Regions from separate parts of the Serratia sp. Res13-Sevr-LER1-36-b genome, predicted to be linked through region 1. Evidence: predicted binding sites of a transcription regulator. Region 1 holds the regulator's gene; each other region holds the start of a gene.
The links. Region 1 encodes CRP, which controls carbon source genes, mostly activating them, when cyclic AMP is high. Its sites were predicted from a motif close to ATGTGANNNNNNTCACAT; they were not measured.
Positions count from the first base shown of each region.

Region 1 (10,201 bases):
CCGATCGTCAACCTGGAGTGGATCCAGAAGCTGATCCGCGATACCGGCGAGCGTGGCCATTCACGTGAAGCAGTGATGGACTCGGTGGTCCGTTCGATGGAGGATTACATTAGCTACATCACGCCACAGTTCTCGCGTACCCATATCAACTTCCAGCGCGTCCCGACGGTGGATACCTCCAACCCGTTTGCCGCCAAGGCGATCCCCTCTCTGGACGAAAGTTTGGTAGTGATCCACTTCCGTGGCCTAGATCAGATCGACTTCCCTTACCTGCTGGCAATGCTGCAAGGATCGTTTATCTCGCATATTAATACGCTGGTGGTGCCTGGCGGCAAGATGGGGCTGGCAATGGAACTGATCATGGCACCGCTGGTGCAGCGGCTGATGGAAGGCAAGAAAATCGAGTAAAGTCATCATACCCGTCGTCTGCGTTAATACCTGCACATAGCTATTCGGGCCCATCCGTGGGCCTTATCCTTTTTAGAAAGACAATCAACTCGTCATCAGAAACAGGCACCCTCTTTTTTTGATATTGCGATGAGCTGGATAATCAGCTTATTTCCTACGACTAATTCCTCCCGAATAACCTACACCGCCTTGTTTTACATTCAAAGCGACTAGCTGTTTCATAATAGCCAAGATAAATGACTCGAAATTCAGTGCTCTTTCATGGAGGTTGTTCCTTAACTACCGCATCGGTTCGTTTATACATCTCTCTTCAAAGGGGTTAAGATTAGCTTAAGAAAGCCACTATCTTATTGTTTTTTTAATTAATTAATAAAAACCACAGACAAAGAAATGTCTTTAGGTGAGTTTTGTTTTTTTATTAATAGAGTAAATGTATCTCTTCCCGTAGTGGCTGTTGATAATGCAAACAGACATTAATTCAATACTGAATCAAGACAACGTTAATTTAACTACTTCGCTCATAGCGCTATTGCGTACTGGCCCTTTTACAACCTTTGGTGAGGGCTTTTTTTTAACATGTCACTGGCAAGTCGCCGTGGTGGAGATACTGATAAATATAGGAAAGTAACTATGGGTAATAAAAATATCGTAATTATATCCCCTTACGCCTACATGGCGGCAGCGGTGGAAGCTATGCTCGAGCGTGAGGGGGTACATTACCGCCTTACACCATTGTTGATACCTATGATTTATCCACAATCCCCCCTTTTTCAGGCGGGCTGGCTAAAACCGGATACGGTTGTGCTTCATGTCACAAAGGGTGTAACGAATTCCGCATGTCGTACTCTCGACAGCTTCTATGCCACCTGCTCACCTGAATGGCGAACACTTATCCTATTCGATACGGAAACCGCTTATCAGTTGTCGACCCTGCCGTGTGTCTGCCAACAGGCCGACGCGATCCTTAGCAGTGCAACCCCATTGTCAATATTGGCCTCAATTTTGCTGAAACAAGACTCTTTTTTACCTTCACCTCAAAAGAATCTCAGGAATTTTTCCCGTGAGACTCGCCCGGGTACTAATACGCTTCGCTGGAGGGCGTAATAAAGATGACTTCATTGACTCAAGAAACAACACCGAGGCAGACAGTAGTCCTGGTGCATCAATGTCCTTTTACGCGCCAGGGGCTGAAGGCGCTGCTGTCGCCGGCCTATGATGTGATTGATGCTGAAGATATTTGTGATCTTGAAAAAGAACTTGTCTCTGTAGATCTGTTGTTGTTATCACCACAACTTTTTCCTCCGGGCCGTATGAGAGAAGTAGAGCAGTTCATGAAACGGATATACCAACATCACCCACAGTGTTTGGTATTGCTCACATTGGAGACAGCTGACATGTCCTACATACGGTATTTAATCAGTCCGTTCAAAGTGGTAGGTGGCTTAGACCTCTCTTACTCGGTGTCGGCATTGCGCTTGCAGCTCGAGGCCATTCTAACCGGGAAAGAACAACCCTCTTTGCCCTTTGAGTGGCAGGGGTTAAGTTCTAGAGAATACGCGGTCCTCAGCGCCCTTATATCAGGAAATAGACCGGTGCAAGTAGGTAAATCTTTGGGAGTAAACGTCAAGACAGTCAGCCATTACAAACTCCAGGGATTAAAGAAGTTAGGTGTGCGTAATATGCAGGCCTTTCTATTATCACCTTATTTTTAAAAGTCTATGACAGTGAAGATGGAGAACACACGATGATGAGAAATAATGGCGGAAATACCAATCAGCCGTGGGTCAGCGTATCTCTGCAGGGAAAAGGGAGGCTCAATAACATCCCTGAAAGTTACACCAATTACGCCATGCATGTGCGTTCCCTGTAATGATTATGTTCATTAGGGGGGAACAAGCGGTGTTTTCTCAGTTGGCTAAACAGGCATCAGAGAGAGAACGCGAAGAAGTGTGGGGAGAGGCACAGAATTTATGGTTTCTTGCGTCCCTGAAGGCCGCCTCTTGCGAGAATCGAGCCTGGGCAACCTGCCGATCTGAGTTTTGTCGTCGAAGATCAGAACGGCAGGGGATGCCCATAAGCGAATTACATCTAGAGATAGGCTAAGCAACAGATTTGTACATCTGACACTGCGTATCGGTGAAGCTATAGGCGCGGAAAATTTCTTAGTACCGCGCCCACCGTTGTTAACGCATCAACAGATGGCGGATAAAACCGACGTGCAGTTTCACCCCAATCTGCATCGCCGCCTCGTCCAGTTTAAAACGGGGATTATGCACGCCGTAGGTGGCACCGATCGCCTCGTTACCGCTGCCGATAAACAGGAAGCACCCCGGCACTTTCTCCTGATAGGAGGAGAAATCCTCGCTGCCAAACATCGCGGAGGTCAATTCCCGCAGCGCCTGTGGCCCCACGGCTTCGGCCACCACCTCACGCGCAATCGCGCAGGCATCAGGGTGGTTATTGCCGATGGTATAGCCACGCGTCCAGTCAACCTTGTAGCTGGCACCGTGCGCCTGGCTGATCCCAGCGACGGTTTGCTCAACCAACAGCGGCACTCGCTCACGTACTTCCTGGTTATGAGTGCGTAGCGTTCCCGCCAGCCGCGCGCTGTCTGGGATGACGTTATAGCTGTCACCCGCCTGGAAGGTCGCTACCGTCAACACCGGTACATTTAACGGATCCAGCTTACGTGCCACGATCTGCTGCAAAGCGCTAACGATCTCCGCACCAATCGGCACCGGATCGATACACAGATGCGGCATCGAGCCATGCCCCCCCTTCCCCTGCAGCACAATATCGAAGTTATCGCTGGAGCCACTGAATACGCCCTGCTTCATCCCTACCTCACCGGTCGGGAAGTTGGGCATGACATGCAGGCCGAAGATCATCTTCACGCCATCCAGAACCCCTAAATCCACTAGCTGTTGGGCTCCGCCCGGTGGCACTTCTTCGGCATGCTGGAAGATAAAGCGCACTGAACCTTGCAACTGCGCCTGCAACTGGCAAAGCACGCTGGCCGCCCCCAGCAACATCGCGCTGTGGGCATCATGGCCGCAGGCATGCATCACCCCTGGCCGGGTAGAGCAGAAAGGTTCGTCGCTTTCCTCCTGGATAGGCAAAGCGTCGATATCGGCGCGCAATGCATAGCACGGCCCCGGCGCTGCGCCCTGCAATTCGGCCACTACGCTATTTGGTGTAGGACGTGAGATCTTCAACGGGCCAAGGCTGGCCAACTGCCCGGCAATGTAATCTGCCGTCTGCGCTTCCTGGAATGACAACTCCGGATTGGCATGCAGGTGGCGGCGCCACTGTAATACCTGTTGTTCCACGCCAGCAATCAGTTGTTCAATGTTCATGTTCATACTCCTTAATTCAGTGCTGGTTGGCGTGCTTTGCCCGCCAATGGCAGGATCACCAGCCCGGAAACCACCATAGCCAGTGCCAAAAAGATAAACGTCGTCATGTAGTTGTGGCTGATGGTGATCAGATACCCGATGGCGATAGGGGCCACAAAGCCACCCAACGTGCCGCCGGTGTTAATCAGCCCCATTGCTGCACCCATCACTTCCGTAGGCAAGCGCTTCATCGGTAGGGTAAACACGGTAACGAACGAGGCCATCAGGAAGATATAACCCAGGAACAAGAACAGGCTGGCTGTCAGAGCTGATTCGCTGGTAAACACCAGCCAGATGCACAAGGCGCTGAGCAGAGAACTGAAGAAGATCACCCACGGCTCACGCCCTTGCAGGTAGCGCCCGACCAGCCAGCCGGTACCGAGTGAAGAGATCCAGATCCCCAGACCACCGGCGGCTACCACCATGCTGGAAACGTCAATTGGCATTCCCCGCTGCTGTACCAGAAATTTCGGCAGCCAGGCCATCAGGCCGTAAGATGGGATGTTGATACAGAAGATCGCCACAAACAGCAGCAACACGATTGGGTTTTTCAGCAGGGCCTTATAGTTGGCTGCGGCTGCCCCAGCTTTGGCGGGTGCCGCCTGTGGCGGATTGGGAACCAGCCACAAGATGCAGGCGGCAATCACGAATGCCAACAGGCCAAGCGCAGAGAACGACCCACGCCAGCCGATGTGATCCAGGCAATAGACTGCGACCAGCGGCCCGACGGTCATCGCCAACCCGGCGGAGGACAGCAGAATGGACTGCGCGAAGGTGCGCTGTTCCAGTGGGAAATTCGCCACTACCGCCTTGGCGCAGGAACACGGATAGCCGGAGTGGCCAATACCGGACAGGAAGCGGAACGTCACCAGCAGGCCCAGGCCGAACCCCAGAATGCCGAAGCACAGGGCAAATCCCCCCAGCAGCAGTAACGAACTGCACAGCACTTTCTTAAAGCCAAAGCGGTCATTGAGCCAGCCCGCCGGTATCTGGAACAGGGAATACGCCAGGAAAAACATCCCGGTAATGTAGCCCAGCTGTTCCGGCTGTAGATTGAATTCGTGTTCGATAGGTAACAGCGCAAAACCCATCACGGTTTTATCGATGTACACCACGACATAGCCCACAAACAGCAAAAAAATCATTAGCGAACGATTTTTCATCGCCGATATCCCTTTAAGTTATCACCCAGGCAGCCCACCCGCAGGGCCGGCGTATTTAATAATGTGATCAAGGTCACTTTATAGTTTTAATAACAGTCACTTACAATAACACGCTGAAATTATCGCCTTTTGCCGAGCGGCATAAGATACAGTTTTGTAAGGGGTGATGCTTTTTATTGATAGGGTGGGGAATGCGCTATTTACCGAAGTTACAACAGTTGAAAGTCTTCCAGCAGGTGATCCGCAGCGGCAGTATTCGCGGGGCGGCGCGCGCGCTGGAGCAGTCTCAGCCTGCCGTGAGCCGTACCATCCGTGAACTGGAACAGATCCTGGAAACCCAGTTGATCAATCGCAGCAGCCAAGGAATGACGCTGACCGAAACCGGCCGCGCCTTCGCCCTGCGAATGCAATTGATCCTGGAGGAATTGCAGCGCGCCGCCGACGAGATCCAGCAGTTGAATCAGCATTCGCAAGGTAACGTCGCTATTGGCTGCTCTTCGCTACTCGCCCTGACGGTATTACCGGATCTGGTCGAAGCCTTCAAACAGCCGTTTCCGCAGGCCAATCTGCTGATCCGCGAAGCACAGCTGTCTACGCTGCTGCCAGCATTGCGCGAAGGCCGCCTGGATTTTGCCGTGGGTACCGTCAGCCCGGAACTGCCGTTGGAGGATCTGGTGCGTGAACCGCTGTTCAACGCCTCTTTTTGCATTATCGCACGCCAGGGGCACCCACTGGCGCAGGCAACCTCGCTGGACGAACTGCGTGAGGCCAAGTGGTTATTACCGGAAACCGATATGGGGTATTACCAGCAGTTGCGCGCGATGTTAGGCACCTTCTATCAGCAATTGACCCGTTCGCCCATTCGCTCGGACTCTGTGACCTGTGGCTTGAACATGGTGTTAGAGGCGGATTATTTGACTATCGTGGCGCGGGCGATGAGTGCACCGTTCCATTTGCAGCATCGGCTGGTGGCATTGCCTATCGACACGCTGCCGCAGGCGCAATATTGCGTGCTGTATTCACAGAAATCGCCGCTAACCGTGACGGCACGGCGATTTCTTGATTTATTGCGTGCCCACTGCCTGCGCTACCCTTGGTAGGATCAGGCCACTTCGCGGATTTCGAAGCTGTGGGTGATGCTGGCGGCTTTACCCAACATCAAGGAGACGGAGCAGTATTTCTCGGCGGAAAGATCCACCGCGCGCTCCACAATCTTGTCGGTCAGCCCTTTGCCGGTGACGATAAAATGCAGATTGATATGGGTAAACAGACGCGGTGCTTCTTCACGACGCTCGGAGGTCAGTTTAACCTCGCAGTCACGCACATCGTTACGCCCTTTTTGCAGGATCGACACCACATCGATGGCGCTACAGCCGCCAACGGACATCAACACCATTTCCATCGGGCTTGGCGCTTTATCGCCCGCGTTGCCATCCATCAACACCTGGTGGCCGGACGCAGACTCACCCAGGAATGTCAGCCCTTCTACCCACTTAACTCTTGCCTGCATGTTACACACTCCGGTTAATTTCTTAAAAACAGGGTACGCTTTCGCATACATTCTGGCAACGTAACCTGATGCTAATCATGCTGAAGCGAGACAACACAAGACACCCGCCTCACTCTGTGCTACAAACAGAGCCGCAATAACTCTTTCCAGGTCACCGATTTCAGGGATACGTCCAAGGAAAGGCCCCTATATTGGTTTGTTAACAGAATGTAGCTTGCAGCTCTCCCTGCAAGTTAATATGCTAGAGCACAAGCGTATTTCTATAACACGCCTCAAAACCTGTTGATAGCCACAATTAAAACACCGGGCTATAAGCACGTTTTACAGGGAACTCTGACCCCTGTGATACAAGGCAGCGATAACAACAGAGGATAACAGCGAATGGTTCTCGGCAAACCGCAAACAGACCCGACTCTCGAATGGTTCCTGTCTCATTGCCATATCCACAAATATCCATCGAAGAGTACGCTGATTCACCAAGGTGAAAAGGCCGAAACGCTTTACTACATCGTCAAAGGCTCCGTCGCGGTGCTGATTAAAGATGAAGAAGGCAAAGAGATGATCCTGTCCTACCTTAACCAGGGGGATTTCATCGGCGAGCTAGGATTATTTGAAGAAGGCCAGGAGCGTAGCGCCTGGGTACGGGCCAAAACCGCCTGTGAAGTGGCTGAAATTTCCTACAAGAAATTCCGCCAGTTGATCCAGGTTAACCCGGATATCCTGATGCGCCTGTCCGCACAGATGGCTAACCGCCTGCAAGTCACCTCAGAGAAAGTGGGTAACCTCGCCTTCCTTGACGTTACCGGCCGCATTGCTCAGACCTTGCTGAACCTGGCAAAACAACCTGATGCCATGACTCACCCAGACGGCATGCAGATCAAAATCACCCGCCAGGAAATTGGCCAAATCGTCGGTTGCTCACGTGAAACCGTCGGTCGTATTTTGAAAATGCTCGAAGATCAAAACCTGATCTCCGCGCACGGCAAAACCATTGTCGTGTACGGTACGCGTTAATCCCCAGGGAAACGGTGCAGCAATGCGCCGTTTCTTTACCTACTGAATAGCCAACCATGTGGCGCCGCCTGATCTACCACCCGGAAGTCAACTACGCACTGCGGCAAACGCTGGTGTTGTGCCTGCCGGTGGCGTTTGGTTTGCTGATTGGCAACCTGCAACTCGGCATGCTGTTCTCGTTGGTGCCCGCCTGCTGCAACATTGCCGGGCTGGATACGCCACACAAACGCTTTTTCAAACGCCTGGTCGTGGGTGGATCCCTATTCGCACTCAGTAGCTTTCTGCTGCAACAAGCCCTGCTGTGGGAGCTTCCCCTGCCCTTACTGATGTTGGGAATGGCGCTGTTGCTCGGCGTCAGCGGTGAGATCAGTCCGCTGCATGCCCGCCTGCTACCAGCCGCACTGGTTGCCGCCATCTTTTCCCTCAGCATGGTAGGCACCGTGCCAATCTGGCATGCCCCTTTACTGTATATCGTCGGCACCGCCTGGTACGGGTTGTTTACCTGGGCCTGGTTCAAGCTGTGGAAAGAGCAGCCGATGCGCGAATCCTTAAGCCAGCTGTATATGCAGTTGGCCGACTATTTTGAAGCCAAATACTCATTACTGACGCAACATACCGATCCAGAAACTGCCCTGCCGCCGCTGTTGCAACGCCAACAGAAAGTGATGGATCTGATCAGTCTGCTATACCAACAGCTTAATTTCCTGCCCCATGCCAATAACCTGGAGCAAAAGCGCCTGCAACGTACGTTTCAGGTGGCGCTCGATTTGCAAGAGCACATTACCGTCAGCCTGCATCTGCCGGAAGAAGTGCAAAAGCTGGTAGAGCAAAGCCAGGCCGAAGCGATTATCCGCCGCAACGCCCAGGTGATCGCCACGCGCCTGCGGGTGGTGGCCGACGATATTCTCTATCATCGGCACTCTGCGCGTTTCAGTATGAAGAATGAGCTGGCGGCGCTGGAAAAAGTGGCCTCACAGCACGCCGATAACCCGGTTGGTCAGTTCTGCTATTACCACTTCAGCCGCATCGCACGCCTGCTGCGCACCCAGCACCCGCTTTACCGTCGCAATCTGATGGCCAATCAGTCACGTCTGCCGTTCTGGCCCGCGGTGGTGAGCTATCTGTCGTTTAAATCCAACGCCCTGCGCAACGCAGCCAGGCTGGGGGTCATTCTGGCGGCAGGCAGCAGCCTGGGCATGCTGTTCAACCTGCCAAAACCCTATTGGATCTTGCTGACCATCATGCTGGTCAGTCAAAACGGCTATAACGCCACGCGGGTGAGGATCCAGCACCGTGCCCTCGGCACGTTGGCCGGGTTGGTGATTGCCGCCGGACTGTTGCAACTGCAGATGCCGGAGAACGTGACGTTGAGCATCATGTTGGCGATCACCCTGGCGGCCTATCTGATCCTGCGGAAAAACTACGGGCTGGCGGTGATGGGCTTTACCGTGACTGCCGTCTACACCTTGCAGCTCCTGGCGCTGAATGGCACCCATTTCCTGGTTCCCCGCCTGATCGATACCCTTATTGGCTGCGTACTGGTGTTTGGCGGCACGATCTGGCTATGGCCGCAGTGGCAGAGTGGCCTGCTGCGTAAAAACGCCCATCAGGCGCTAGAGCACGATCAGACGGCACTGCGATTATTGCTGGAAGAGCAGGAACCGGATCCCAGTGAACTGGCCTACACGCGTATGCAGGTCAACCAGGCGCATAACGCCCTGTTTACCTCGCTCAATCAGGCGATGCAGGAGCCGGGGTTTGAATCGAATTATCTGGCAGATATGCGGCTGTGGATCACCCATAACCAGTTTATCGTTGAACACCTGAATGCGATGACCATTCTGGCACGCGAGCACTATATGCTGACGCCCAAGCTGGCTCAGGAGTATCTGCAAACCTGTGAGATAGCCTTGCAGAGCTGCCAGCAGCGGTTGGAATATGACGGCCCAAGTACCAGCAACAGCATCATGAAGCCGCCGGACCTGCACCCTGATATGCCGATCACCGAGATGGAACGCCACCTGCGGCGGATCCTTTCTCACCTGACCGTGATGCATACCATTTCGTCACTGGCATGGCGCCAGCGCCCACATCATGGGATCTGGCTGAAGCGCAAACTGCGGGAAAGCTGAGGTTGCCGGAGCCGATGCTGAAGTTCGGCCCCGGTGAATGACTTAAGCCTTAATCACATCCTGTACGGCCAACTCGAACAGCGCCATGCCTTCCTCGATATCCTTCAGTTCAACCACCAACGAAGGAGCAAAACGGATCACGTTTGGCCCAGCGTTGAGGATCATCAAGCCACGTGCAGCGGCGGCAGTGAGAAAATCGCGCGCTTTGCCGTGATAGCCTGCCTTCAGTTCTGCACCAATCAACAGCCCCATGCCACGAATGTCGCTGAACACATCGTATTTTTTACCGATCTCCTGCAAAGCCTGAACAAACAGCCCGTGACGCTGCTCAATCCCGCTTAGCACCTCTGGCGTGTTGATGACGTCCAACGCTGCCTCTGCCACTGCACAGGCCAGTGGGTTGCCGCCGTAGGTAGTACCATGAGTGCCAACCTGCATCACCGAGGCGATCTCTTCGGTAGTCAGCATCGCACTCACCGGGAAACCGCCGCCCAGCGCTTTAGCGGTGGTGAGGATGTCTGGCGTAATGCCGTAATGCATATAGGTAAACAGCTTGCCGCTGCGGCCCATACCGCTTTG
Region 1 is NZ_JADACK010000045.1:6,287-16,487, reverse strand. It holds gene IMQ33_RS25855 (phosphoribulokinase) at 1-408, shown strand, start outside; gene IMQ33_RS25850 (hypothetical protein) at 1,039-1,512, shown strand; gene IMQ33_RS25845 (LuxR C-terminal-related transcriptional regulator) at 1,518-2,120, shown strand; gene IMQ33_RS26305 (hypothetical protein) at 2,153-2,278, shown strand; gene IMQ33_RS26445 (ANR family transcriptional regulator) at 2,278-2,511, shown strand; gene IMQ33_RS25835 (amidohydrolase) at 2,592-3,770, opposite strand; gene IMQ33_RS25830 (MFS transporter) at 3,776-4,966, opposite strand; gene IMQ33_RS25825 (LysR substrate-binding domain-containing protein) at 5,158-6,066, shown strand; gene IMQ33_RS25820 (OsmC family protein) at 6,069-6,476, opposite strand; gene crp (cAMP-activated global transcriptional regulator CRP) at 6,858-7,490, shown strand; gene IMQ33_RS25810 (YccS/YhfK family putative transporter) at 7,547-9,622, shown strand; gene IMQ33_RS25805 (aspartate aminotransferase family protein) at 9,665-10,201, opposite strand, start outside.

Region 2 (10,201 bases), on a different contig from region 1:
ATGACCCCTGATGGATAAAGGTTGTTGGCTATCACAATAGGCATCTGGCGGTACTATCAACAGTGGATAAAATTGCCATTTACTGGATTTTTGTATTGTCAGGAGAAAAGTGCGATCTAACTCAAAGTGTGCGACAGAATAAACCGGGCTTGTGGAAACGGGCTTTGTGAGCGGTATCGCATTTATGCCGTCAGGATACATTTGTCCAGTGTTTGACATTTTTATCCGATAGCCCTGGGCCGCGCTGCGCTTTTATCCTTGTGGCAAACCGGTGTTGTTCACCGCTGCTTTGGTATGAGGAAAGAGTGATGGCGAAAATAGTGACGTTTACCTGCGTGCTGCCCAACGGGGTACATGCCCGCCCAGCCAGCCATATCGAAACCCTGTGCAATGGTTTCCGTTCCCGCGTTGAATGGCACAACTCACGTAGTGGCCTGCGTGGCGACGGTAAAAGCGTGTTGTCACTGATCGGTACTGATACTTTGCTGGGCGATGAATGCCGCATCACCATCGAAGGGGAAGATGAACAGGCGGCGTTTGAGCGCCTGAGCCAGTTTATCCAACATGAATTCCCGCACTGCGACGAAGCACTGCCGCAAGTGGATGGCCAGGCGGAGCAGGAACCTATCCCGCAGTCTCTGGCTAACCTGAACCCAACGCTTGTGCGCGCTCGCTCCGTCAACCAAGGCACCGCTAATGGCAAACTGGTGCATCTGGCGCGGGTGGATTTAAACGCCCTGACGTTGCCGCCTACGCAATCTGTTGAGCAGGAGCAGCAGCAACTGGCCGAAGGGTTGACGCGCTTTGGCAAGGCGCTGGATTTGCAACTGATGGGCGGTAACGGCACCACCACGGCGGTGCTGGAAGCGCATCGCTCCTTGCTGCGTGACGGCGCATTCCGCCAGCACCTGCTTGATGGTGTGCTGGCCGGGGAAAGCTGTGCCGCCGCCATTGTGGCCACCGCAGCCCACTTCAGCCAGCAACTGGCACAGTCTGCCAGTGCCTATCTGCGTGAGCGTGAACTGGATATTCGTGATGTCAGCTTCCAGCTGTTACAGCAAATTTATGGCGAGCAGCGCTTCCCGGCGCAACAGGCGCTAAGTGTAGACAGCATTTGCATCACCGATGAGCTGACCCCGAGCCAATTCCTGGAGCTGGACAAGCTTTATTTGAAAGGCCTGCTGCTGGGCAGCGGCGGTAGCACCTCGCATACGGTGATCCTGGCACGCTCCTTTAACATTCCAACTCTGGTTGGCGTTGATGCCGCTGCAATGCTGCCATATTTGAATCAATCGGTGCAGATCGACGGCGATCTTGGGCTGGTGGCCTGCGATCTCAGCGAACCGGTTCGTCGTTACTATCAGCAGGAGCAGTGGCTGAGCGAGCAGATCCGCAGCCAGCAAAGCGCCTATCTCGATCAACCGGGGCGCACGGCCGACGGTGTGCGGATGGAAGTTGCCGCCAATATCGCCCATGCGGTAGAAGCAGAGGCGGCCTTCAGCAACGGTGCAGAGGCAGTAGGCCTGTTCCGTACCGAAATGCTGTATATGGATCGCCTGACTGCGCCTTCCGAAGATGAGCTTTACAACATTTACTGTCAGGCAGTGGAAGCCGCCGCAGGCAAGACGATCATCGTGCGCACCATGGATATCGGCGGCGACAAGCCGGTGGATTATCTGAACATCCCGGCCGAGAACAACCCGTTCCTCGGTTACCGGGCGGTGCGTATCTATCAGGAATTCCTGCCGCTGTTCCGCACCCAGCTCCGCTCGATCCTGCGCGCTTCGGCACACGGTCCGCTGAAGATCATGATCCCGATGATCTCCTCAATGGAAGAGATCCTGTGGGTGAAAGATCAACTGGCCGAAGTGAAGCAATCGCTGCGTGCCGGGCAGATCCCGTTCGACGAAAAAATCCCGCTCGGCATCATGCTGGAAGTGCCTTCGGTGCTGTTTATCATCGACCAGTGCTGTGAGGAGATCGACTTCTTCAGTATCGGCAGCAATGACCTGACGCAGTACCTGCTGGCGGTGGATCGTGATAATGCCAAGGTCATCAAGCACTACAACAGCCTGAACCCAGCGTTCCTGCGTGGGTTGGATCATGCCGTGCGTGAAGTGCACCGCCACGGTAAATGGATCGGCCTGTGTGGCGAGCTGGGAGCGAAAGGTTCGGTGTTGCCACTGTTGGTGGGGATGGGGCTGGATGAGATCAGCATGAGCGCGCCTTCCATTGCCGCCACCAAAACCCGCCTGGCCAAGTTGGATAGCCGCGAATGCCGTTTACTGCTCAACCGGGCCATGGCCTGCCGTACGTCGCTGGAAGTTGAGCACCTGCTGGCCCAGTTCCGCATGGAGCAAAGCGATGCGCCGCTGATCACGCCGGACTGCATTGCCCTGGGGGCCGATTGGCGTAGCAAAGAAGAGGTGATCAAAGGGATGGCGGATAACCTGCTGCTGGCCGGACGCTGCCGTTACCCACGTAATCTTGCCGCCGATTTGTGGGCGCGTGAGGCGGTATTCTCCACCGGGCTGGGCTTCGGTTTTGCCATTCCGCATACCAAATCTGAACATATTGAACAGTCCACCATCAGCGTGGCCAAGCTGGCGCAGCCGGTCGTCTGGGGGGATGAAGAGGCGCAGTTTGTGATCATGCTGACCCTTAATAAACATGCCGCCGGGGACCAGCATATGCGGATTTTCTCCAAGCTGGCGCGGCGCATCATGCATGAAGGTTTCCGTGACGCACTGGTGAACGCAGTGTCTGCCCAACAGGTAGAAGCGTTGCTGAAACAAGAGCTTGAACTGTAATCCATTTTTGGGCGCTGCGGCGCCCTTCATTTTTAGCCTTGAGGAGCAACTATGGAACTCTATCTGGATACTGCCGACATCAATGCAGTGAAACGCCTGGCACGTGTGTTGCCGTTGCAAGGGGTGACAACTAACCCGAGCATTGTGGCTGCGTCACACACGTCGCTATGGGAAGTGCTGCCTGCTTTACGCGATATCATCGGTGGCGAAGGAAAATTGTTTGCCCAGGTGATGGCGGCCACGACCGAGCAGATGGTTGAAGAGGCGGTGATGCTTCACCGGCGCGTTCCTGGCCTAGTGGTGAAAGTGCCGGTGACGGGGGAAGGGCTGGCAGCGATCAAAATCCTGAGCGGCATGGCTGTTCCAACGTTGGGCACGGCGGTGTATGGGGCGGCGCAGGGGCTGCTTTCTGTCTTGGCAGGGGCGGAGTACGTGGCGCCTTATGTTAACCGCGTGGATGCCCAGGGCGGCAATGGTATTGCTACCGTGCAGGAGTTGCAGCACTTGTTAGAACTGCACGCTCCGCAGGCCAAGGTGCTGGCCGCCAGCTTCAAGACTCCGCGTCAGGCGCTGGAGTGCCTGTTGGCAGGTTGTGAAGCTATTACCTTGCCGGTTGATGTCGCAGAACAGTTGATCAGCGCCCCGGCGGTGCAGGCGGCGGTTGAGAAGTTCGAGCACGATTGGCACGGTGCGTTTGGCACTTTGTCACTGAGCTAAGTAGGTGGCTTAACTGACAAGCATCAGGGGCACCTGCTGCCCCTGAAACTGCTGATGATATTCCTCACCCAACTTGGCATGTAGGGATGCGCCCCTCTATTTCACACCATGCTGGCTGAACCAGGCCAACATGCGCTGCCATCCGTCGGTGGAAGCCTCCGCGTCATAGCTTGGCCGGTAATCGGCGTGGAAAGCGTGACCCGCTTCTGGATACACCACGATTTCCGCATCGGCATTGGCCGCACGGATCGCCTGGCGCATGGTTTCCACCGTTTCCTGCGGAATGCTGCCATCCTGGCCACCGTATAGCCCAAGTACCGGCGCTGAAAGATCGGTCGCGATATCAACCGGGTGCTTCGGCGAATTCAAGGTTTTCTCCCCCACCAGCTTGCCGTACCAGGCCACAGCCGCTTTCAGCTGCGGATTATGCGCGGCATACAGCCAGGTGATGCGGCCGCCCCAGCAGAAACCGGTGATCGCCAACTTGCTGGCATCGCCGCCGTGGCGCGTTGCCCAGTGCGCAGCGTGATCCAGATCGGCCAATACCTGGCTGTCTGGCACTTTGCTGACCAGCTTTTGCATCAGCTCGCTGATTTCGCTGTACTCTCTGGCATCGCCCTGCCGGAAATAGAGCTCTGGAGCGATGGCCAGATAACCCTGCTTAGCCAGACGGCGACATAGATCCTGAATGTGTTCATGCACGCCAAAAATTTCCTGCACGACCAGCACAATTGGGAACGGCCCTTGATGATGGGCCGGTTTGGCGATATAGGCTGGCAGATCGTCCCCCTGCGAAGGGATGGTGGTTTCCCCCACGTGTATATCCTGCACATCGGTCAGAATGGTTGAGGTGGCCAACGGTGCGACGGCCGGGGTAAATCCCCCTTTGGCCTGTTTTAACGTTATTTGTTGTTCTGTTTTCATTGATTGCAGGCTCCATGCGTTAGAGAAAAAGCGCGGCAGTTAACTATAGGCAGATTAGCGCTTATTAGCACAGCATGGCGAATTTTCGCGCAGGATAGCAATGACTGCTCAGGCAGCAACTTGGTATAAACTGAGTGGAGATTAAGCGTGCTAGGGTTTTTTATGTGATTTAAATAACAAAAATAATGTAGATGAATTTCTGTTTCTTTATTCAAGGTGATGATCATCACGAAATTTAACAGCGATTGTCAGTAGAATCTCTGTTTGTTCCTCCCAAAAACCGTATCCATGAGGAGTCTCCCATGTCTCAGTCTGACGTTTTCCACCTCGGTCTCACTAAAAACGATCTGCAAGGCGCTACATTGGCCATCGTCCCTGGCGATCCGCAGCGTGTTGAGAAAATTGCCAAGCTGATGGAAAACCCGGTTCACCTGGCTTCCCACCGCGAATTTACCTCTTGGCGTGCAGAACTGGATGGCAAGGCAGTGATCGTGTGCTCAACCGGTATCGGTGGCCCGTCTACCTCTATTGCCGTTGAAGAGTTGGCACAGCTGGGCATCCGTACCTTCCTGCGTATCGGCACGACCGGTGCCATTCAGGCCAATATCAACGTGGGCGACGTGCTGGTGACAACTGCAGCTGTGCGCCTCGACGGTGCCAGCTTGCACTTTGCCCCAATGGAATTCCCGGCAGTGGCGGACTTTGCCTGTACCACTGCGCTGGTTGAAGCCGCCAAGGCCTGCGGTGCTACCACGCATATCGGCGTAACCGCCTCTTCCGATACCTTCTACCCAGGCCAGGAGCGTTACGACACCTATTCCGGCCGTGTGGTCAGCCGCTTTAAGGGCTCGATGGAAGAGTGGCAGTCGATGGGCGTGATGAACTATGAAATGGAATCCGCCACCCTGCTGACCATGTGCGCCAGCCAGGGCCTGCGTGCGGGAATGGTTGCCGGTGTGATCGTTAACCGCACCCAGCAAGAGATCCCGAATGCGGAAACCATGAAGAAGACCGAAAGCCAGGCGGTGCAAATCGTCGTCGAGGCAGCTCGCCGTCTGCTGTAATCCAAATCCTCGTTAAAAGCGGGCCGTTTGACGGCCCGTTTCCCCTTCTGTTACGGTTATCCCCCTCTGCGTCATGCTGCTGGCCTTCTGTTGTTGGTGTTTACCGATTGCTGGCTGATGTGGCGGCATATCCCGAGACAATCAATGTAAGGACGTCTATGACCGCTCAGATCCTGCTCCATCCTTCACTTGCGCCGCTTGACGGTGGTATCAACTTCCGCGATTTAGGCGGCAACAGCGTGGCCGATGGCCGCCGTATCAAACGCGGGCTGCTGTTTCGTTCCGGTGCTCTGGATCGCTTGAGTGAAAACGACTGTAGCTACCTGGCTCAGATGCCAATGCGTTCGGTGCTGGATTACCGCGACTTCGACGAAGTGCAGGCCAAACCTGACGTGCTATGGTCGGGAGCCGACTATTACCACGTGCCGGCCAATCCACTCAGCAGCGAAGTGAATGCCAACCTTGAAAAACTCACCGACGAAACGCTGGCCAAGTTTGATGCCCGGGCTTTTATGCTGGAGCTGTACCGCCGCCTGCCGTTTAATAACGCCGCCTATCGCCAACTGGCGCAGTTGCTGGCTCAGCCCGAAGGCGGTGCGATTGTGCAGCACTGTGCGGTAGGCAAAGACCGTACCGGAGTGGGTTCGGCGATGGTGTTGCTGGCGCTGGGCGCGGATGAGGCTACGGTAATGGAAGATTATCTGCTGACGGAAACCACGCTGGCGAGCTACCGTGAGCACATGCTGGATCAGATCTCTAGCCGCCTGAACGACGCTTCGGTGGCGCAGTTTGCCTATGTGCTTAGCGCACGTGAAGAGTTCCTGGCGACCGCGTTGGGTTGCATTCATCAGCAATATGGTTCCAGCAGCCGTTGGTTGGAAGCCGAATATGGGCTGGGGCAACGCCAGCTCGAGACGTTGCAGGCGCTCTATCTGGAATAACGGCGCCATGTTTAACCGGAGCTTAACCAGTGAGGTAGGGTACTACGTATCCTTGAGGTCGGATCCGTTCTCAAAAGGAGCAGGCTATGAGCCTCAATGACGTGATTAACTGGGTTAGCGAAACAGTGCGCCAGCATGAAGCCTGGGCGATCCCGATCGTTTTCTTCCTGGCGTTTGGCGAGTCGCTGGCCTTCCTCTCGTTGTTGTTGCCTGCCACGGTGATTCTGCTGGGGTTGGGGGCGTTGATTGGCGAGAGCGGCATTGCCTTCTGGCCGGTCTGGGCTGCGGCCGCCGCCGGTGCCTTCTTTGGTGACTGGCTCTCCTATTGGGTAGGCTATCACTATCAGGGGCGTGTCGCTCATATGTGGCCGCTGTCACGCAATCCACAGCTGTTGGTGCGTGGCCATGCGTTTTTTGAGCGATGGGGCGTGCTGGGCATTTTCTTTGGGCGCTTCTTCGGGCCCTTACGCGCCGTGGTGCCGCTGGTGGGGGGCATCTGTGCCATGCCGCAAACCGCATTCCAGATTGCCAATGTGGCCTCGGCAATGGTCTGGGCTTTCGGCATCCTGGCACCTGGCGCCTTTGGTATCAAATGGTTTACCCAGTGGATGGCATGAACCGGTGCCGTGCCAATTAGCCTCATATTTTAATTATTCAGCGTCACAGTGAGAATTCGATCACGAATTTATCCTTATCCGGTGCTTTTTAATTCCCTTATTTTTTTAACAGTGTTACTTTCCCAATAAGTGGATTGTTACTGTGAATAAACAGGCAAAACCCAAACCCGTTGACAAACCAATGTCATGGGTTTGGGTTTTTTTTCGCCCTTATTTTGGCAAATGATCTGCCGATGATTAAAAAAATTAACCTATAGACGTTATTTTGTTCACTAAGGAAAAAGTAATGAAAATTAAAACCTGGCTACTGGCCTCCGTAGTTGCCGTTTCCTCTGCTGCGGCTTTCAACGTAACAGCCGCGCAAAGCGATAGCGTCGATATCTATTTTGCTCGCCACGGTAAAACGCTGCTCAATACCTACGATCGCGTGCAGGGCTGGGCTGACTCACCACTGACACCGGCTGGGATCGAAACCGCGCGCTATCTGGGTGCCGGGTTGAAGGGGATCCCTTTCGATAGCTTCTACACCAGCGACGCTGGCCGCCAGCGTGAAACGATGCAGGTGATCCTCAAGGAAATGGGCAAGTCGGATGCCAAGGTCACGGAACTGACCGACCTGCGCGAAATGTTCTTCGGCGGTTTTGAAGGGCGCGCTAACGCAGAAATGGCCGACGCTGCTGCCAAGAAGCTGGGCCTGGCCTCTGGTGCCGAGATGTTCAAGCAAATGGGCGAAGGTAAGATCAGCCTGATCCCGATGGTGGATGCCATCACGCAAAGCGATGATAAGCAAGAGGCGGAAAGTGCGCTGCAGGTCAAAACCCGTATGCAACGAGCCTTGCATACCATGGTGCAGAATGCCGTAAAGAATGGGGATAAAAACATCCTGGCGGTCTCTTCCGGGCTCTCGATGCAGATGATGATTTCCGATATGACCGATAACCCTAACAAAAATAAGCCACTGACTAATGCGGCAGTCGTCAAGATGACTTATAAAGACGGGAAATATACCGTAACCGATATTGGCGATATGACTTATGTCGCTAAAGGGAAAGCGTTACTAAATAAAGCACCTTGATTATTACCCAATAAAAATAACGCACCCTTTTGGCTCAGGGATATTATCTGAGGCGATAGCATATCGCCTCGGCAGGGATTTTCTATACCTTTTTCGGGGATAACAATAATGAAACGTTCTGCTTTAAACTGTCTGATCGCTATTTCGCTATTCTCCACCGCGGCCCAGGCCAGCGTTGATGACGTCCTGGATTCGTCCTTTTTCAGTGACAGCCACGCTGAACTGTCGCTGAAAAACTACTGGAAGTACCTCAAGGAAGATGCCGCCAACCCAAAAGAGGTGCACAATGCCTGGGGGCAAGGGCTGGCGCTGGGTTATCAGTCTGGCTATCTGGCGGACTTTATCGGCGTTAATCTCGATTACTACAGCGCGGTAAAGCTGGGTGCCAGCGATTACTTCAATACTCGTGGGGTGCTATATAACAACGGTCCCGGCAACAGCAAAGAGAATGCTGCTGGTTATAGCAAGGTGGGCCAACGCTATATCAAGCTGAAAGGCGACGTAGGTGGCGCGGCGCTGAATGCGCAGGCTGGCTGGCAGGTGTTGCGTAACTACGGCGTGATTTCCACCTCCACTCGCCTGTCGCCTACGACTTACCTGGGTTGGTCCGGTGGCGTATCCGGTGCCGGGCTCTCTTTGCGCGGCGCGTATGTTGAACGTTCTATGGATCGTAACTCCCCTGACAGCCTGCGTTTGCAGACCAACGATGGCCGCTATATCAACCATCTCGCCAGCGCTGAGTTGGGCTATGAGAATAAACAATTTAATGGGCAACTGGCCTATGGGGAATCTCAAGACTATTTACGCCGCCAGATCTTGCGGGTGGGGTACAAAGCCAATGAGAAACTCAGCCTGGGCAGCCAGATTTATACCACTCAGGCGCTGGATGACTATAAACAGATGGCGCTGAGCAAGCGCAACTTCGATCATAACGCCAACCACTATGCGCTGGATGCCAAATGGCAGGAACCGCTATGGAGCGTCAAGGTCGGCATCGCCCATACGCGAGCACCGAAGGGCGACGGCCAGCTTGGTTTCTACCCGCGCCATATGTCCAAAAATTCACGCGGTACCTTTACCTCCATGGCCTATGCGGGTGAAGACTATATGCGCGATGGCGAAACCATGCTGGCCACCATGGCCGAATACCGCATCACGCCTGAGTTTACCGCCGGGCTGGCGGGCAACGTGGGCCAGTTTAGCTACCAAGGTACCGCGGTGCGTACCGGCGAGATCAACGTCTTTGGCCGCTGGGCTCCCTCCCATCCGAAGCTGAAAAACCTGACGGTATTCGCTATGGCTGGGCCGGGTTGGTCTTATAAGAACAGCAATAAAACGCCGATACTGGTGGATGGGCATTCGCAGACCTCCCACTCGCTGTCCGGCGAGTTTATCGCCGAATATCGCTTCAAGCTGTTTTAACCTGCCTTATTAGCGCGGTACCGCCGTGGTTACCGCGCTCACTTCCACATAAAAACAGACTGGACATCCATACAGGCTCCCTTTAACGTGGCAGGCATCAGGCGTAAAACGCGCCGCAAGTGCATGTATGACAGGAGGCAGGGTGGATACCAGTTTGGTTTACGGTATTGGTGGCGTAGCGATAGGTTTACTGCTGGGGTGGCTGATCGCCAGCCTGCGTGCGCAGCAGCACGGTGCGCAACATGAGACCGACATGCGTCTGCTGGAACAGTCTTTACAGCAGGCACAGCTTGAAACTGCCTCCCGCCAAGAGACGCTGCAACGCCACGAACAGCTGCTACGGCAAAACGATCTGGAACTGCGCACCCTGCACAGTCAACTGGCCGCCGGGCAGGAGAGGCTGCAACAGCTCAACCATTGGCGTAATGAATGTGAATTGCTGAACCAGGAGCTACGGGCGCAGCGTGAAGTCAACAGCGCTCAGGAAGCCGAACTGCGTGAGGTGACGATCCGCCTGGAAGAGACCCGGATGGCCGCAGAAGAGAAACAGCGGCTGTTGATCAGCAGTGAACAACGTTTGACCACCCAGTTTGAGAACCTGGCCAACCGCATTTTCGAAAACAGCGGCCGT
Region 2 is NZ_JADACK010000021.1:19,774-29,974, reverse strand. It holds gene ptsP (phosphoenolpyruvate--protein phosphotransferase) at 309-2,810, shown strand; gene fsa (fructose-6-phosphate aldolase) at 2,862-3,527, shown strand; gene IMQ33_RS16955 (dienelactone hydrolase family protein) at 3,624-4,451, opposite strand; gene udp (uridine phosphorylase) at 4,754-5,515, shown strand; gene IMQ33_RS16945 (tyrosine-protein phosphatase) at 5,674-6,456, shown strand; gene IMQ33_RS16940 (DedA family protein) at 6,543-7,073, shown strand; gene IMQ33_RS16935 (histidine phosphatase family protein) at 7,366-8,148, shown strand; gene IMQ33_RS16930 (OprD family outer membrane porin) at 8,257-9,570, shown strand; gene rmuC (DNA recombination protein RmuC) at 9,713-10,201, shown strand, end outside.
Region 2: the regulator CRP is predicted to act here: its motif matches at 4,614-4,631, upstream of udp (uridine phosphorylase).

Region 3 (10,201 bases), on a different contig from region 1:
GTTTTACCAACACTGCCGGTATGGCCTGCCCAGCGGGAGTGTCTTCGGCGGTATGCAGTTCGTCCATGCCAGGTTTTAACAGCGAGCAGGCTTATCTGTTTGCCGACCATTTCCACCCCAGCCCGCAGGCTCATCAACTGATCGCCGATTATATTCAGGCGGTATTGGATGGCCCGGCGCAGGCGGTGGCTCTCAACCAGGCAACCGCCGCTTTCGCGCGTGATAGCCGTGCTACCTTGGACAGCCGTCTTCAGCAGTTACGCACCAGCAGCAATCCTCAGGGGTCGTTGGGCGTGTTCGGCGGCTATGCCGGGCAACGTTACGATTATTCTGCCAATACAGTTGCCGGGGATGGCGACGCCACCACGCATAACCTAACGCTGGGCGTGGATTACCAACTGACGGATGAGTGGCTGATAGGTGCGCTAATCTCGGGTTCCAACGACAATCAGCAACCTTCCAGCCGTTACGATTATAAGGCGCGCGGAGTGCTGCTTTCGGCCTTCAGCTCCGTGACGCTATTTGAGCAAGGTTGGGTTAATGCCGATTTGCACTATGCCAGCGTGAATTACGACGACATTAACCGCAGTATGCAGTTGGGTTCGCTAACCCGAACAGAAACCGGCGATACCGATGGTAAGCAGTGGGGCGCACGCGTTACGGCGGAGTATGACTTCCCGATCGCTTCGTACCTCACCACCGGGCCGATGGCCCAGTTTGCCTGGGATTACAGCAACGTCTCCGGTTATAGCGAGAATGGCGACGACAGTACGGCCATGCGTTTCAACGATCAGACCTATCATTCGCAGATCGGCGCTGTAGGATGGCGATTGGATAGCCAGCTCGGGATAGTGAATCCGTATGCGGAGGTGAGCTATCAGCACCAGTTTGGTGATGGCGTTTACCGGGCAGGCGGTGGATTGAAATCGACCCAGACCTCATTCACCCGCGACAGCGCCAGCCAGGATAAAAACTGGATGGATATCACCTTGGGGGCGAATATGCCGTTGAGCGATCGGGTGGCGGCGTTTGCGACAGTTTCGCAAACCAGCGGCTTGAGCAGCGGTGAGCAATTTATGTACAACGTGGGGGTCAGCGCGCGTTTTTGAAGAATGGCTTTAAACTTGATTGCCCGGTGCCAGACGGTTTGGTGCCGGGAAGAATAGGAAGGAGCTGTGCTTACCATTATTATGGGACAGTGCCTGATCTCAGGGGCTGTCAGCTCTGTTTGCCATCGCCTTGCCCAAGCCCTTCACCGAAAAAGTACAGTGTCTGACTGTACTTTAGTATAACTATCATTTGCTCCTAAAAGACTTTATCGTTACGCCATAAGAACAAAAGATTTAAATAAAAAAAACTGATCCCGTTTAAAGGATCAGGAGCCAATTCGGCCAACACCAGGGAAATTTTGTTGTCATTATTATAAATAACAGGTTGTCTGTCAATTGTTCTCTCGCTCGCTAATCAACGAGTGGGAGGCTTTTGCGTGCCTTAAATATATAAAAAACGTATCAATTTCAGCCCCTATCATTAGTTTTTTAGCTTTAACCCGGTATCGACAATCAGAAAGTCAGTTATTATCAGATATGACGTAGTGTTTTTTGCTGAATGTTAACATTTTTGGCAAAAAAACACCCAATTTAAAACACTTCAGCAACTAAACGTTTATCACGCAAACTGTCGCAAACTCGTTATTAACGCAGCGAAAAAATCAGGTTTTGATGTCTTGGGGTGAGTGTGGTTAAAAAAGCACAGTGATTTCATTAAATATATCAAGCATTAAAATCTTCACGGTGTTATTGCTTAAAGGCTCACGGAATTTTTTTACTTACTATTAGTTTTCTGTTTTTTTTATGATAAAATATTACTTCTATGCTGTGCTCTGAAATTTGTAACGGGAATTTCAATAAGGAGACTTTGCGTGCCGAGTTTATTCTTTAATAATGAATTTATTAACTCAGTCATAAAGAGCTATTTGGAAGTGAACTTACAAGAGTATAACAGCATAAAGTACGCTTATGCGATCATGAGCAAAATAAATCCTGCCGACTTCGCCATTATTTCCAACAAAACAGAATGGTTTGAGTTTTATACCGCAAATAACTACCAGTTCATCGATCCGGTATTGATTGCCACATCCCGCCGAGTGACCCCTTTCTTCTGGGATGAAAGTATTACGATCAGCTCCGGGGCAAAATACCCCAATATTTTTGATATGGCCAAGAACTATAATGTCATCAATGGCTATACGTTTGTGTTGCACGATCACAACAATAATCTGGTGGTGCTGTCTCTTATTATGGATGATTCCTGTGACGAAAATATAGAAGAGATTCTCAAAGAGAACCAACATAAACTGCAAATGCTGTTGATCACCGTGCATGATAAATTAATCGCACTTTATCACGAACTGAATAACACCAGCGATTATGACCAAATCAACCAAAAAGAGCTGCTCTCCAAGCGCGAGAATGAGGTGATTTACTGGGCAAGCATGGGAAAATCCTATCAGGAAATTGCGCTGATTTTGGGGATCAAGCTCACCACAGTAAAATATCATATCGGCAACGTGGTCAAAAAATTAGGCGTTACCAATGCCAAACATGCCATCAGGCTTGGCGTTGAACTGAAGCTCATCAGGCCGGTGTTTTCCGATCGGGAATGAGAGTGATCAAGAGCTCAACGTTGCCTTCCGGCTTGAACGTGTCGATGATCATTGTCGGGTGGTGTTGCGGTATTACACACCGTTGCTTAAGCCAACCCTAAATTGGGGCCTATCGCCTGGCTCAACCCCGTTCAGGCAACAGCTATCAACCCGATCCCTTCCTAACTGGCCGCGAAGCGCGCTTTTTTCACGAAGATTGACACTTGCTGCGGGATTCTGGCTGTATATCTTACGGTCAACGGGTATACTGACCCATTCTGTTAAATCCACTTGTATCGCGTGCGAAATCAACATGCAAAAGTTTGATACCAAGACCTTTCAGGGTCTGATCCTGACACTACAGGACTATTGGGCGCGCCAGGGCTGCACCATCGTGCAACCGCTGGACATGGAAGTTGGCGCGGGGACATCCCACCCGATGACCTGCCTGCGTGCACTGGGCCCGGAGCCAATGGCCACCGCCTATGTGCAACCTTCACGCCGCCCAACCGACGGCCGTTACGGGGAAAACCCGAACCGCCTGCAGCATTACTACCAATTCCAGGTGGTGATTAAGCCATCGCCAGAAAACATTCAGGAACTCTACCTGGGTTCCTTGAAGGAACTGGGTCTGGATCCGACCATCCACGATATCCGCTTTGTGGAAGACAACTGGGAAAACCCGACGCTCGGCGCCTGGGGTCTGGGTTGGGAAGTGTGGTTAAACGGCATGGAAGTCACGCAGTTTACCTATTTCCAGCAGGTTGGCGGTATGGAGTGCAAACCGGTCACCGGCGAGATCACCTACGGTCTGGAACGCTTGGCGATGTACATCCAGGGCGTGGACAGCGTCTACGATCTGGTGTGGAGCAACGGCCCGTTGGGCGTTACCACCTACGGCGACGTGTTCCATCAGAACGAAGTGGAGCAGTCCACCTATAACTTCGAATACGCCGATGTCGATTTCCTGTTCTCCTGCTTCGAGCAGTATGAGAAGGAAGCGCAAACGCTGCTGGCATTGGAGAAACCGCTGCCACTGCCGGCTTATGAACGTATCCTCAAGGCTGCTCATACCTTCAACCTGTTGGATGCACGCAAGGCGATCTCGGTTACCGAGCGTCAGCGCTATATTCTGCGTATTCGCACGCTGACCAAAGCCGTTGCCGAGGCCTACTACGCTTCCCGCGAAGCGCTGGGCTTCCCAATGTGTAACAAGAAGTAGAGGCAGCTATGACACAACAGACTTTCCTGGTGGAAATCGGCACGGAAGAGCTGCCGCCGAAGGCTCTTCGCTCACTGGCAGAAGCCTTTGCTGCCAACTTTTCCGCTGAACTGGACAACGCTGGCCTGGAACATGGCGAAGTGAAGTGGTTTGCCGCTCCGCGCCGCCTGGCGTTGAAAGTGACGGATCTGAGTGCTGCGCAGGCCGATCGTGAAGTTGAAAAACGCGGTCCAGCCATTGCCCAGGCGTTCGATGCCGAAGGCAAACCGAGCAAAGCGGCCGAAGGTTGGGCGCGTGGCTGCGGTATTACCGTCGATCAGGCCGAGCGCCTGGTGACCGATAAAGGCGAATGGCTGCTGTATCGCGCCCATGTGCCAGGCCAATCTGCCCAGCAACTGCTGGCCGGTATGGTGAGCACCGCGCTGTCCAAGCTGCCAATCCCGAAACTGATGCGCTGGGGCGATAAAGAAACCCAGTTCGTCCGCCCTGTGCATACCGTGACCATGCTGCTGGGGGCAGAACTGATCCCTGGCACCGTGCTGGGTATCGACTCAGCACGCACTATTCGCGGCCACCGCTTTATGGGTGAAGCCGAGTTCAGCATCGATAACGCCGATCAATACCCGCAGATCCTGTTGGAGCGCGGCAAAGTGGTGGCGGATTATCAAACCCGTAAAGCGTTGATCAAGCGCGATGCCGAGCTGGCTGCACAACAGATTGGCGGTAAAGCCGATCTGAGCGAGAGCCTGCTGGAAGAGGTTACCTCGTTGGTCGAATGGCCAGTGGTGCTGACCGCCAAGTTCGAAGAGAAATTCCTGGCGGTGCCTGCGGAAGCGCTGGTGTACACCATGAAGGGCGATCAGAAGTATTTCCCGGTGTATGACGCCGCGGGCAAACTGCTGCCAAACTTTATCTTCGTCGCCAATATCGAGTCGAAAGATCCGCAGCAAATCATCTCCGGTAACGAGAAGGTGGTGCGCCCACGTCTGGCTGATGCCGAATTCTTCTTCAATACCGATCGCAAGCAACGCCTGGAAGACAATCTGCCGCGTCTGGAAACCGTGCTGTTCCAACAGCAACTGGGCACCCTGCGCGCCAAGACCGACCGTATCCAGGCCATGGCAGGCTGGATCGCCGGCCAGATCGGGGCTGACGTCAACCACGCTACGCGTGCCGGGCTACTGTCTAAGTGCGATCTGATGACCAACATGGTGTTCGAATTCACCGACACCCAAGGCGTCATGGGCATGCACTATGCGCGCCACGACGGTGAAGCTGAAGACGTGGCAGTGGCGTTGAACGAACAGTACCAGCCACGCTTTGCCGGTGATGAACTGCCGCAATCGTTGGTGGCCTGCTCGTTGGCGATTGCCGACAAGATGGACACCCTGGCCGGGATCTTCGGCATCGGGCAACATCCAAAAGGTGATAAAGACCCGTTCGCACTGCGCCGTGCTGCGCTGGGCGTGCTGCGTATTATCGTTGAGAAAAACCTGCCGCTGGATCTGCAAACCCTGACCGAAGAAGCTGTCCGCCTGTATGGTGACAAGCTGACCAACGCCAAGGTGGTGGACGAGGTTGTCGACTTTATGCTGGGCCGTTTCCGCGCCTGGTATCAGGAAGAAGGCCATGCGGTGGATACCATCCAGGCCGTATTGGCACGTCGTCCAACCAAGCCAGCCGACTTCGATGCGCGGGTAAAAGCGGTGACGCATTTCCGTACGCTGGAAGCAGCAGCGGCATTGGCGGCGGCCAACAAGCGCGTTTCCAATATCCTGGCCAAATCCAACGATACGCTGCTGGACCAGGTCCACGCTTCGGTATTGAAAGAACCGGCCGAGCTGAAGTTGGCAACCCACTTGGTGGTGCTGCGCGATAAGCTGCAACCGTTCTTTGCGGAAGGCCGCTACCAGGAAGCGCTGGTAGAACTGGCCGCACTGCGTGAAACCGTGGATGCGTTTTTCGACAGCGTGATGGTGATGGCAGAAGATGAAGCGGTGCGCGTGAACCGCCTGACGTTGCTGAGCAAGCTTCGTGAGCTGTTCCTGCAGGTCGCGGATATCTCCGTGCTGCAATAATGGTGTAAAGCCCAAGAAAAAGCGCCTGCGGGCGCTTTTTCATCTCTGATGGCGGCAGCGAAACGATAGGTTATTCTGAGTACCTCGCATAATCACATTTCGTATCGCTGGCAGTTGATCTATTCTTTAGACGCACGGAGGGCGGCAGACGGCATGGAATCTGATAAAAGACACGTTTATAACAGGAGTTATGTCACATGGCTGTAGGGATCCAGAGCAGAAGTTTCGCGCGTTGGCTGGCACCGGTGTTGGCATTGTTGGTGGTTATGCAACTGACCGCCTGCGGCGATAAAGAGCCGGAGCAACGCAAGGCATTCGTTGATTACTTACAGAATACGGTCATGCGCAGTGGCGTACATATCCCGACGTTGAGCGAAGATCAGAAACAGAAATTCGGTGCTTATACCGGCGATTATGCCATTCTGGTGGGTTTTTCCCAGCAGTTGACGAAGTCGGTGGACGCCAGCCTGACCCCGGCGCTGGAGCAGGTTAATCAGATCCGTACCGCGCAGGACTATATGAGCAAGCGCGATAGTCTGCAACAGTCGATCGGCGCGTTAAACCTGCTAGGCCAGCAGATCCAGACTGCCAAGGCACAGGCGGATACCGCTCGTGCGGCGCTGAAACAGCCGGACGATCTGAAAACGGTATACAACCAGGCGTATGACAAGATTGTTACCGCACCGGCCAATGCGCTGATGCCAGCGATCCCAACCACCGCCGGTTTTGTCCAGGACCTGGTACAGGTAGGTGATTTCCTGCAGGCTCAGGGCAATCAGGTCAGCTTCAACAACGGCGGCGTACAGTTCCGCACCCAGCAGCAGGCGACGCAGTACAACACCATGATGTCCAATCTGGTGGCCAAACAGCAGGACTTGCTGAACGCACAGAAAACCGTGCAGGCGGTAATGCAGTAACCTTCGTTCTAAACAATGTATGTGGGCCAGCGTTTGGTACCACATACATTATTCCGCTTTTTTCCAACTCCTTGCCCCTCCCTCCCCCACGTATTTTCTGTACTACACTTCACTTATTCATCACATCTCTTAATGTAGTTTTCTTTCATCCACGCCATGGTTATTTCCCGACGGTGTGGATGCCCACAGGGAAGATGTCATTTCAGGCCACGGCACGGTGGTCGGATGTAAAATAAATTGTGATGTTTGTCACATTTCAAAAACAAACAGCAGGGGTGTAAATGTGACTAATGTCACGTTTTTGTCGCATTTCGCCGGTATATCTTCGCGTTGTATTTTTTTTACACCGGATAAGTGTGATGAACATCACTAAATACACCGGGGTATGGGGGCAATGTTAGTGATGGTGATCACAAAAATTCCGTGAAGTTCGCGTAGTAAAAAGAGCGTGGTAGAGTCCGTTTCGCAAACAGCATCAACAGGGCTAGAACGTTACAACAATTATCGCGCGCTCTTATTGTCAGCGCGTAACAATAGGGGTGTGTTTATGTTTTCACCAGACATCAAGGTTAAAGTGCAAAACTTTGGCCGTTTCCTGAGTAACATGGTGATGCCCAACATTGGCGCATTCATCGCCTGGGGTATCATCACTGCGCTATTCATTCCTACCGGCTGGCTGCCAAACGAGACGTTAGCCAAGCTGGTTGGGCCAATGATCACCTACCTGCTGCCACTGCTGATCGGTTATACCGGCGGTAAACTGGTGGGCGGCGAGCGTGGCGGTGTGGTCGGTGCCATCACCACCATGGGCGTGATCGTCGGTGCAGACATGCCGATGTTCCTCGGTGCCATGATTGTTGGGCCGCTGGGTGGTTGGGCAATCAAGCATTTTGACCGTTGGGTCGACGGTAAGATCAAGAGCGGCTTCGAGATGTTGGTCAACAACTTCTCCGCTGGCATCATCGGTATGCTGTTGGCAATCCTGGCCTTTATGGGTATCGGGCCATTGGTTGAAGCGCTGTCCAAAGTGTTGGCGGCTGGCGTGCATATCATGGTGGTCAACAACCTGCTGCCATTGACCTCGATCTTCGTTGAACCGGCGAAAATCCTGTTCCTGAACAACGCCATCAACCACGGTATCTTCTCACCGCTGGGCATCCAGCAGGCGACGGAAACCGGTAAATCAATCTTCTTCCTGATCGAAGCCAACCCAGGCCCAGGTTTGGGCGTGCTGATGGCCTATATGTTCTTTGGCCGTGGTAGTGCCAAGCAGTCTGCTGGCGGTGCGGCGATCATCCACTTCCTGGGTGGTATCCACGAAATCTACTTCCCATACGTGCTGATGAATCCACGCCTGATCCTGGCGGTTATTCTGGGCGGTATGACCGGCGTATTCACCCTGACTCTGCTGAACGGCGGCCTGGTATCTCCTGCTTCCCCTGGTTCTATCCTGGCGGTGCTGGCGATGACGCCAAAAGGCGCCTACTTCGCCAACCTGGCGGCGGTATTTGCGGCGTTCCTGGTCTCCTTTGTGGTCTCATCTTTCCTGTTGAAAACCTCGAAAGTGAAAGAGGAAGACGATCTGGAAGAGGCGACCCGCCGTATCCAGGACATGAAAGCCCAGTCTAAAGGTGGTGCCGCGGTAAACGCAGCGGTAGACGGCGATCTGAGCACCGTGCGTAAAATCATCGTAGCTTGCGATGCGGGTATGGGCTCCAGCGCCATGGGTGCCGGCGTGCTGCGCAAGAAAGTGGCGGACGCGGGGCTGAAGAATATCTCCGTAACCAATAGCGCGATCAACAGCCTGCCGGAAGATGTGGATCTGGTAATCACTCACCGCGATCTGACCGAGCGTGCGATGCGCCATGCGCCGCAGGCCCAGCACATCTCGCTGACCAACTTCCTGGATAGCCATCTGTACAGTGATTTGACCGCCCGTCTGGTGGCCGCTAACAAGACCAGCGAAACCGAGCAGAAGGTTATCTCCACCCTGGATGACAGCTTTGACGCCAGCGAACAGAACCTGTTCAAACTGGGTGAAAGCAACGTGTTCCTCGGCTTGCAGGCCATTGATAAAGAGCAGGCCATTCGCTTTGCCGGTGAGCAACTGGTGAAGGGCGGCTATGTCGAGCCAGAATATGTTCCGGCCATGTTGGAACGTGAAAAGCTGACCTCTACCTATCTGGGCGAATCCATTGCCGTGCCGCATGGCACCATCGAAGCCAAAGACCGCGTGCTGCGCACCGGCGTAGTGTTCTGCCAGTATCCGCAGGGCGTACGTTTCGGTGACGAAGAGGATGAAGTTGCACGCCTGGTTATCGGTATCGCGGCGCGTAACAACGAGCATATCCAGGTGATCACCAGCCTGACCAATGCGTTGGATGATGAAACCGTCATCGAGCGGCTGGCGAATACCACCAGCGTCCAGGAAGTGTTGGATTTGCTGGGCGGCAAGAAGGCCTGATAACAGAATTATTTTAAAGGGTGCAGCTTGCTGCACCTTTCTACATTTAAGAAAGGGTGGAATATGAAAGCATTACACTTCGGAGCCGGTAATATTGGCCGTGGCTTTATTGGCAAACTGCTTGCCGACGCGCACGCCGAACTGACTTTTGCTGACGTTAACCAGACGGTGCTGGACGCGTTGAACCAACGCAAAAGCTACCAGGTACATGTGGTGGGCGAGCAGGCGCGCGTTGAAGAGGTGAATAACGTCAGTGCCGTTAACAGCGGTAGCGAAGAGGCGGTGGCCCTGATTGCCCAGGCCGATATCGTCACGACCGCCGTTGGTCCGCAGATCCTCGCCAGAATTGCCGGGACTATCGCCAAAGGCCTGACCCTGCGCCATCAGCAAGGCAATACTCAGCCGCTGAATATCATCGCCTGTGAAAACATGGTGCGTGGCACCAGCCAGCTCAAGCAGCACGTGTTCGACGCACTGCCACAGGATGAACAGGCCTGGGTTGAGCAGCATATCGGCTTTGTCGATTCTGCCGTAGACCGTATCGTGCCGCCTGCAGAGGCGGGCAGCAACGATCCGCTGGAAGTGACGGTAGAAACCTTCAGCGAGTGGATCGTCGATCAGACCCAATTCAAGGGCCAACCGCCAGCCATCGCCGGCATGGAACTGACCGACAACCTGATGGCGTTTGTTGAGCGTAAGCTGTTTACCCTCAATACCGGCCATGCGATCACCGCCTACCTGGGCCAGCGCGCCAAGCTGTTGACCATTCGTGATGCGATCCTCGATCCGGTCATCCGCCAGGTGGTCAAAGGGGCGATGCAAGAGAGCGGTGCGGTGCTGATCAAGCGCTACGGTTTTGACGCCGACAAGCATGCC
Region 3 is NZ_JADACK010000011.1:110,063-120,263, reverse strand. It holds gene IMQ33_RS07520 (autotransporter outer membrane beta-barrel domain-containing protein) at 1-1,109, shown strand, start outside; gene IMQ33_RS07515 (LuxR family transcriptional regulator) at 1,922-2,665, shown strand; gene glyQ (glycine--tRNA ligase subunit alpha) at 2,958-3,866, shown strand; gene glyS (glycine--tRNA ligase subunit beta) at 3,875-5,944, shown strand; gene IMQ33_RS07500 (DUF3053 domain-containing protein) at 6,142-6,861, shown strand; gene IMQ33_RS07495 (PTS mannitol transporter subunit IICBA) at 7,409-9,325, shown strand; gene IMQ33_RS07490 (mannitol-1-phosphate 5-dehydrogenase) at 9,389-10,201, shown strand, end outside.
Region 3: the regulator CRP is predicted to act here: its motif matches at 7,216-7,233, upstream of IMQ33_RS07495 (PTS mannitol transporter subunit IICBA).